DNA from 2 places in the Paenibacillus campi genome. Region 1 is predicted to be linked to the other one. Evidence: a T-box and tRNA genes for the amino acid it is inferred to sense, from the RefSeq annotation. Region 1 holds a T-box; the other holds one or more tRNA genes.
The links. The T-box of region 1 lies ahead of leuS (leucine--tRNA ligase). A T-box ahead of a tRNA ligase gene usually reads a tRNA of that ligase, here a tRNA-Leu.
Positions count from the first base shown of each region.

Region 1 (4,981 bases):
CAGCGACAATTTTGCGCACGGTTTTGCCTTCGATCGCTTTTTGGACAGCTTCCAGTGACAATGCAAATTGTTCCAGTGCTTGCCCATCCATATCTTTAGCTACATGGACACGCTGCACGATTTTGCCGGTAATCTGAATGACGATTTCAACTTCGGATTCAGTAGTCCATGCTTCATCATAGGTCGGCCACGCTTGATATGTGATACTGCCTTCATGACCGAGACGTGTCCACAGTTCCTCAGCGATATGCGGTGCCAGCGGAGACAGCAATTGCACAAAGTTTTCCATCGCCTGACGCGGCAACTCGTCTACTTTATACGCATCGTTAGTGAAGATCATCAACTGGCTGATCGCGGTGTTAAAGCGCAATGCTTCCATATCTTCGCTTACTTTTTTGATCGTTTTGTGCCATGTGCGTTTAAATGCATCATCGCCACCGTCAGCGACGATTTTCGGATTCAAGCTGCCGTCTTCACTAATAAACAGACGCCATACACGTCCGAGGAAACGGTACATGCCTTCCACGCCATTTTCATTCCACGGCTTGGTCGCTTCCAGTGGTCCCATAAACATTTCGTACAGCCGCAATGTATCTGCACCGTATTCGTTTACGATATCGTCTGGGTTAATCACGTTGCCGCGCGATTTACTCATTTTTTCATTGTTTGTGCCGAGGATCATACCTTGGTTAACGAGCTTGTGGAACGGTTCTTTCGTGTGTACAACACCGATATCGTACAACACTTTGTGCCAGAAACGGGCATACAGCAAGTGAAGTACCGCATGCTCGGCACCGCCGATATACAGATCGACTGGCAGCCAGTAGTCCAGCTTTTCTTTGGAGCACAGTTCCTGATCGTTTTTCGGATCGATATAACGCAGATAATACCAGCAGCTACCTGCCCATTGTGGCATCGTATTCGTTTCACGGCGCGCTTTCATACCGGTTTCTGGATCGATCGTGTTCACCCAGTCGGTAGCGTTTGCCAGTGGCGATTCGCCTGTACCAGAAGGCTTGATTTCGTCCAGATCAGGCAGCAGCAGTGGCAGACTGTCTTCCGACACCGGCTTGATTGTACCGTCTTCCAAATGCAAAATCGGAATCGGCTCGCCCCAATAACGTTGACGGCTAAACAGCCAATCACGCAGACGATAGGTCGTTTTGCCTTCGCCTTTCCCTTGCTGTTCCAACCATTCAATAATAGTCGGAATCGCTTGCTCGGTCGTCATGCCATCCAGCATACCGGAATTAACATGTTTGCCTTCACCTGTATAAGCTTCCTTGGTTACATCGCCACCCTCAACGACTTCAATGATCGGCAGTTCAAACTTTTGCGCGAATTCCCAGTCACGTGTATCGTGCCCTGGTACAGCCATAATCGCACCTGTACCGTAAGCAGCCAGCACATAATCGGCAATCCAGATCGGCAGTTTCGCGCCATTTACCGGATTGATCGCATAGGCACCTGTAAATACGCCTGTTTTGTCTTTATTCAAATCGGTACGTTCCAGATCGCTCTTATGCGAAGCTTTTTCCTGATACGCTTTGATCGCTGCTTGCTGATCCGTAGTTACGATTTGTTCCACCAGTGCATGTTCTGGTGCCAGTACGCAATATGTCGCACCGAACAATGTGTCTGGACGAGTCGTGAACACACGGATGTGCTGGTCACTGCCTTCGATTGCAAAGCTCACTTCTGCACCGGTCGATTTGCCAATCCAGTTGCGCTGCATGTCTTTGATGCTTTCCGCCCAATCCAGTTCTTCCAAATCATCCAGCAGGCGATCGGCATACTCGGTAATTTTCAGCATCCATTGACGCATCGGGCGACGAATGACCGGATGACCGCCACGCTCACTTTTACCGTCGATCACTTCTTCATTTGCCAGTACCGTACCGAGTGCAGGGCACCAGTTGACCGGAATTTCAGCGATATAGGCAAGCCCTTTTTTGTACAATTGCAGGAAAATCCATTGTGTCCATTTGTAATATTCCGGGTCGGTTGTGCTAATCTCACGATCCCAATCGTAGGAGAAACCGAGCGATTTGATTTGACGGCGGAAATTGTTAATGTTTTGTTTAGTAATTTCACGCGGATGACCGCCATTATCGATCGCATATTGCTCGGCAGGCAGACCGAATGCGTCCCAGCCCATCGGATGCAGTACATTAAAGCCTTTCATCCGTTTATAACGGGAAACGATATCGGTTGCTGTGTAACCTTCCGGATGTCCTACGTGCAAACCTGCCCCCGATGGATAAGGAAACATATCCATCACGTAAAATTTCGGTTTGCTCGTCTCATCCTCGGTTTTGAACGTTTTGTGTTGATCCCAGTAGCCTTGCCACTTCGGTTCAATCTCCTGTGGGCGATAACCTTGTGGAATTGTATGATTGTCTGTCATGCTTGTTCCTCCTTCGTAATTGGCACTTGCCTGTAACGCATGCTGTGCGGTATGTGCACTTGTCCGTAAACCACAAAAAAACCTCTCCATCCCCAGCGTAAACAATCGCTAGGGACGAGAGGTTGATCTCGCGGTACCACCCTAGTTAGCAAACGGTATGCTTCACCATTCACTCACTTAGTTGCCTGATAACGGTAGGAAGCCGATGCGGTTAAGATCAGGAACTTCAGGTCATCCTATCCGATGAGCTTGTTTCACAGATCGTTGCCCCATATCTCCAAGGTGAGTTCATTACGGCATCATATCGGCTTACACCACCCGCCGACTCTCTATTGCATGCTTGCCGCCATTACTATTCCTTTTCACTGAGCATTACGTATATCCGAACATCACTTGCCCGGCTGTAACAATATTTTCATTGTAGGAAAGTTAGCCGCTAAAGTCAATAAAACAATCACGCGATTTTGCCGCGCAGATTCGTTTTTGCTTTCAGACGGGCTTCTTCTTCTGGTGTCGTAATAAATCGCGTAATGATCGCGCTCATAAAATACAACACGGCAAATACCCATACAACCCCTTGCGCGCCAATCGAACCGATAAACGCATAGGCAATCGCCGGCGCAATAAATGCGGATAAACCGGCACCTAAATTGACGATCGACATCGCTGGCCCTTTATTTCCGCCCGATACGGATGGTGCCAGTGCAGCGATCGGTACATACCCTGCGAGCAACCCGCCCCACACAAAACCGACAATCGTCGTGATCCACAAATTGCCATTCGTCCATTCCGGTACATAATAAAGTAACAAGGTAAAAATTCCGCAGCCGACACCGCCAAACCACATCACCGTTTGGCGCCAACCAAATTTATCACCGATAATTCCAAACAATAAATTAAAGACGATATTGCCGAGAAAAATCGTGCCCCAAATGTTCAGCCAAGTCGTCGTCGTAATACCATATTGCGCCATATGAAGCGGCAAAAAGACCGGAAATCCATACGAACCGACACTGTTAATAATACGTACAATGCCGCTTAAGCCTACTTTGGGATGCGTTTTGACAATCGTTAAACCTTTGCCCAGCTCACGCAATGTTTCACGCGTATTGCCCGCTTTTTTAGGTAATTGATCCCGATTAAGCAGCAATGCAAACACCGCGCCAATCGCTGCCAATACGACTGCACTCCATAATGTCTGCATATAACCAAGATGGGTAATCGCATAACTGGAATAATAAGCGCCCAATACGAACATACCGCCGGAATAAGCGACCCAGAACCAACCGATGGCGGTACTCAGTCGTTTTTGCGGGCTACGGTAAGTGATCCACGTCAAAAACGAATACGCAAACAGCGGATAACCGAATCCTTTAATCGCGTACGTCAGCAGCATCATCGGATAATTAAGCGTAGACACACCAAAAGCGATAAATGCTGACGTGCCGATAATGTAAAATAAAAAGCCGAGCAACATCGATTTTTTGGCGCCAAATGCTTCCAAAAATACACCGGAAAACCATGAAGCAATCGCTAGTGTTACCCCATAAATCGTAAATAGCAATCCGGCATCCTGTACACTTAAGCCTTGTTCAACTAAATACGGGCTAAGCCACCCCGCCTCCAAACCATCGCCCATCATAAAAATCAACACGCCCAAATAACCCCATGCCAGTGTTTTCGGAATCCCTACGCGATCCAGTATGTTCATCACTTACACTCCTTTTTATGTTTGGTCATTGTGCTTGCTAACATGCTATAATGTACAGTTGCTTATCGTCTGCTGCATATGATTCACTGTTAACTATCCGAGACGGCGATGGCGATAGCTGTTGCTTGTGTTCGCTCAGCGAAAAATTGTTGAGCTTGTCGCCATTGTTCATAATCCTGTGTCAACGCAGCGGAAGATTGCGGCATAAAAGTTGTAACCGACTGCTGTTGTTCTACTTGATCTCGATAACCGAGTGCATGATTGCATATGGCTACCGCACCAGCGATCGATGCCTGTTCATACCCTGGTAATACGTGTATTTCCCGCCCTAACAAATCAGCTAATGTCTGGACGAGCAATTTGCTTTGCAGCCCTCCGCCACATGCACGAATAACCGGATTTCCCAGTGGACTTACCTGTACCAATTGTTCAAATTGTACTTTGATCGAAAAGGCAATTTCATACAATGCCGCTCTCACAAAATGCGCCCGCCGTAAGCTGTCCGCAAGCGGAGCATTGAACAAAAATCCGCCTTGTACCCGTGCATTTTTCTCGGTCGATAAATAGGCGCCTAGCGCAGCGATACACTCACTATCGCCCAACTCACTCATCTCCTGCTCCATGATCGCATAGCTCTCATTTGGATAAAAAATAGCTTTAAGCCGCTGATAATTCAGTCCGGTAATCCCAGGATTCGTCTCGATTAGCCATTGTCCTGGCGTTGTGTGGGCATTGATCCAAGCCGTTTGCGTCGGATCGCGCACAACTTGCGAGCTTACTTTGGCAATCGGTGTAGTCGTACCGGATACGATCACAATATCACCAGGCTGGGCAGCGGTGCTGGCGATCGCAAGCTGTGTGTC
Region 1 is NZ_JAXSQZ010000002.1:294,680-299,660, reverse strand. It holds gene leuS (leucine--tRNA ligase) at 1-2,407, opposite strand, end outside; T-box leader at 2,515-2,782, opposite strand; gene U1I11_RS06600 (MFS transporter) at 2,862-4,112, opposite strand; gene U1I11_RS06595 (FGGY-family carbohydrate kinase) at 4,208-4,981, opposite strand, start outside.

Region 2 (4,981 bases), 140 kb from region 1:
CTCAATCGTCCGGGCATTACCGACTTTTTGCAAGAAATGAAACAGGAAGCGCTGTTGCCGCATCACGCATTGACCGTCGCAGAAGCGCCTGGTGTGCCGGTTACCGATATGGAGCATTATGTCGATGAGGAACATGGTGCATTTAATATGATTTTCCAATTTGATCATGTCGATCTCGATTGGTCGATGTATGAGCGTGCAACATACAAGCCGTGGAAGCTAAGTCAGTTTAAGCAGGCGTTGTCCAACTGGCAGACTGCAACAGCAGAGCGGAGCTGGATGGCATTGTATATGGAAAATCATGATCATGTGCGTTCGGTGTCCAAATTTGCCAATGATGCTACTTATCGCGAGCGTTCCGCCAAAATGCTGGCGGCGTATTATTTCTTAATGCGTGGTACGCCGTTCATTTATCAAGGGCAAGAGCTAGGTATGACCAATCATTATTTTGACTCAATCGAACATTATCGTGATTTGGACAGCATTAATATGTACAATGAGCAGCTTGCGCGTGGACGTTCTGAACAGGAATTACTCGATTATTTGCACAAACGCAGCCGTGATCAAGGGCGGATGCCGATGCAATGGGATGACTCCGCCAGCGCTGGCTTTACGACTGGACAGCCGTGGTTGCAAGTGAATCCGAATTATACCGAGATTAATGTGGCAGCACAGCTTCAAGATGAGCAATCGGTGCTGCATTTTTATCGCCGTCTGGCAAGTTTGCGTAAAGCGCATCCAGCGCTCATTTATGGAGATTATGCGGCGCTTTATACGGATTCCGAACAAATTGGTGCTTATACGCGCACATACAAGCAGGAATTTTGGACAGTTTGGTGTAATTTTACAAATAGCACTATTTTACTGTCCGATATTAGCGGCGGCGAATGGATGCTCGGCAATATGGACGATCATGAAAGCGGTACACTTCGTCCGTTTGAAACGGTGATTTACCGTACGATTCAAGCTAACTGACCGTACATTTAAGTGAGCCAATGAGCGTGTAGTACTAACACGATGAAAAGGGGAATCCGTACATGTCGAAGTCGATTCAAAACAAAGCAATGCTCATTACGTATGCCGACAGTCTAGGCAGTCATATGGGCGAGCTGGCGGACATTTTGGACCAGCATTTGGAAGGTGTTATTGGCGGTGTGCATTTGCTGCCATTTTATCCGTCTTCCGGCGATCGTGGTTTTGCGCCAATGGATTACACTCAAGTTGATCCAGAGCTAGGCAGCTGGACAGATGTGCGCCGGATGAGCGACAAATTTTATATGATGTACGATTTTATGATTAATCATATTTCACAGCAATCGGCATATTTTCAAGATTTTTTGGCGAAAAAGGACGAGTCCGAATATGCTGACCTGTTTATTCGGTACAAAGATTTTTGGCCAAATGGCGAGCCGACCGCTGCGGATGTGGACTTGATCTATAAACGTAAACCACGTGCTCCTTATGTGGAAGTGACTTTCCAAGACGGCACACAGGAAAAAGTATGGTGTACATTTGACGAGCAGCAGATCGATCTGGACGTTACGACCGAGACGACCCGTCGTTTTATTCGGGATCATCTAAATTTCCTCGCCGAGCAAGGCGCATCCGTTATTCGTCTGGACGCATTTGCCTATGCTAACAAAAAGATCGGTACTAACTGCTTTTTCGTTGAGCCGGACATTTGGAATATGCTCAAATATGCTGCCGACCTGACCGAAGCGCATGGCGTTGAAGTGTTGCCGGAAATTCACGAGCATTACAGCATCCAGCTCAAAATCGCTGAGCAAGGCTATTATGTGTACGATTTTGCACTGCCAATGCTCGTGCTGCATGCGCTGTATAGCGGACAAACGAATCGTCTGGCACATTGGCTGCACATTTGCCCACGCAAACAGTTCACCACATTGGATACACATGACGGCATCGGTGTCGTCGATGTCAAAGACTTAATGACCGACGAAGAAGCTGAAATGACGCGCGAAAGTCTGTACAGCAAAGGTGCCAATGTGAAAAAAATCTACAGCAGCGAAGCGTACAACAATCTGGACATTTACCAAATTAATTGTACGTACTACTCTGCGCTCGGCAATAATGATCAAGCGTATTTGCTCGCACGTGCGATCCAATGTTTTGCGCCAGGCATCCCGCAAATTTATTATGTCGGCTTGCTGGCAGGGGAAAACGATATCGAGCTGCTGGAACGTACGAAGGAAGGGCGCAATATTAATCGTCACTATTACAGCAAAGATGAAGTGGCACAGCAAGTACAGCGTCCGGTCGTACAAAAGCTGTTTGATCTGCTGCGTTTCCGCAATACGAGTCTAGCATTTGACGGTGAGATTGCGGTGGAGGAAGCTGGCGACAATGTGCTGCATATCACGTGGACGAATAGCGATACAGCAGCTCGCCTGGAAGCGAATTTGAAAACACATGCGTTTACAATTAGCGAGAATCGTGCTGGTGCGGGATGGGTTAAGGTGTTTTAAAGTCTTATTTTTAAAGTGGGAGTAGGGATAAGAAGGGAAGCTCGTCGTGTTGGGGGAAGGCACGATATATACACGATATGTAAAAGTTTGGTTTTGCAGCGAGAAAGGAGCGTGTGTAGTCATACGCTCCTTTTTGTAATGTGCTTATATTCATAAGTGTGTTCACAATCGCAACTTGGTCATAGTAACGGTCGAAAAGATCATGTTGTAGTTGTCAATGAAAGCAGTGGCATATACAGCTTAGTCGGAAGAAGACGAACCATATGAGGAACGATCTGTAAAATAATTTAAAGATGGACACTAGAGCGTGTACGCAAACCTAGCGTTTTGGAGCCTCCCCACTGCGGTACAGAATAAAGGGACGGACGTCCGTCTCACAAGGGAATCTACGAATAGGGAAAGGCGGTAAATTTCCTTGTTCAAAAGTCGTCTGTACTCCTTATTTCCTTCCCACAGTGAAGTGCGGCTCGCAGCTTACGAGTTTGCGTATACGCCTTAAATAATATGGCTGCTGGAAGTAAGCTGAAAACGTCAATTGCTAGGTGAGAGTATACTTGTTTTTGATGAGAAATGCTTGTCGTGATCGGTATTGTGAAGGCTTAGCTTATAATGGGTAAATCGTATAAAAAATTTTGCTTTACAAGTTGAACAATTCGTTATATGATATATTGGTATTCGGCAATCACAGTAGCTATCATCGAATGCAAGCATACATAGTATAGTATGGTAACTAAGGCAACATCTGTGACAGAACTACACTTTAATATTATGCCGGGGTGGCGGAATAGGCAGACGCACAGGACTTAAAATCCTGCGGTAGGTGACTACCGTACGGGTTCGACCCCCGTCCTCGGCATACGTATAAAATCCGCAAAGGTATGGGGTTTACGGACGGTTTCTTCAATAAGAAGGAGCCGTCTTTTTTGTGTATCCATGTAATTATCTGCAAAAATACTACGATACGCTGTTGATTCTTACCTACGTATCTGATGCACATACAAATATTACAACGGAGTATAGAAAGATGCATTTAACGACGCAGTTCCTTACGGAATTACGTCTTTTTTATCTCGCCTTGTCCTATATGCGATGATGTAGCAACGTCATTGAATAGCTATGATATTGCGTTTTAAGGTTGGAAAAATTCAGCCTCATTTTCATATTAGGCTATAATATAAAAACAAAATTTTACGCTTGATTTGTCGATATAGTGTTTATATAGAAACTTGTTAAACTGTGTAGCATATATTCTTAATATCTGTATTTATTTTCAAACTAGAAAAGAGTTGAATATGGATGAGTAAAAGTCTATTAGCAAGCAATAGTGGCTATAATTATTTAACTAAAACATTTAAAATCACTCGTAAAACTACGTTTGAAGAATTAAATGATATAAAAATGATTTTGAAAAAGACTTTTAGCATAGAAGAATTAGGCTTGCTGAAAGACGATTTACAAGGAGAATTTGAAAGTGCAAAAGCAGGCAATACTTTGATTGCTGGATTTGCTATATATGCTACTTTAGGAAATGCTGCGCTTACATTTGCTAGTAATTATTCAGCTAAGGTACAGGAGCAATTGGAAGGAGTAAGCGGTAAAACAGGATACATGTTATCAAGCGCACTCATAGCAAGTTTAGGACTTTTTGCAATAGGAATACTTGCAATGGTTTATTCAAGAAATATTTACTCTAGAGTAAAACGCACAAGTATTTTATGTTCGATGGTGAACAAAATTTATGAGGAGAAGATAGAAGAAGATAAGGTAACAAAAAATATTCAATCTTTAATTATTGCCCAACCTAAAAAATAAGGGGTAACAACCTATAATCCATCAATTGAAAGCGTATCCAAAAATGGTACGATAAACAGAACAGACTACACCACAGGAGGACAATCATGTCAAACCAATCTTACTCCGCTGCATCATTATCTCAATCATCGCAAACGATCCATACCGAACGTGATCTGCAACGCTATGAAACCGGCTACGATGCTTGGCTTTCTTATCTGCCATTACCAACATTCCCGGCTACCGACAATGCAGAAGCATGGGCAAACTGTTGTCGTCATATCCATGTCATCGCCGAGCAACAGCATCCGGTTGTACAGACAGCAGCAAGTGAGCTGGCACGCGGCATTAGCGCGATGCTTGGACAAAGTGTGCAATATAACTATATGACGCCGCACACCGAGGCGAAGTCGGACACTCATACCGCTACACATATGGACACCGATGGCACTGCCAATCCAGAGCCATTCCCTTTTATCGGACAACATACAGGCATTTGGCTCATTCCGTTACATACGCTGATTACACCTACCCCAGCACCTGCATCAGCCCTAACATCAACATCCAACATATCGACACCGAACGCCTACGAACTTCCCGAATGGCTAACTACGATGTACCCACACGCATATGATGATATACAGCAATGTATCGGTTATGGAGAGGCACAAGGTGCTGAAGGTTATGTACTGCGCGCATTGCCG
Region 2 is NZ_JAXSQZ010000002.1:439,015-443,995, forward strand. It holds gene U1I11_RS07120 (glycoside hydrolase family 13 protein) at 1-975, shown strand, start outside; gene gtfA (sucrose phosphorylase) at 1,038-2,486, shown strand; tRNA gene U1I11_RS07130 (tRNA-Leu) at 3,257-3,342, shown strand; gene U1I11_RS07135 (hypothetical protein) at 3,783-4,298, shown strand; gene U1I11_RS07140 (alpha-glucuronidase) at 4,385-4,981, shown strand, end outside.
Region 2: it encodes a tRNA-Leu, which carries the amino acid that the T-box ahead of leuS (leucine--tRNA ligase) is inferred to sense. The anticodon was not compared.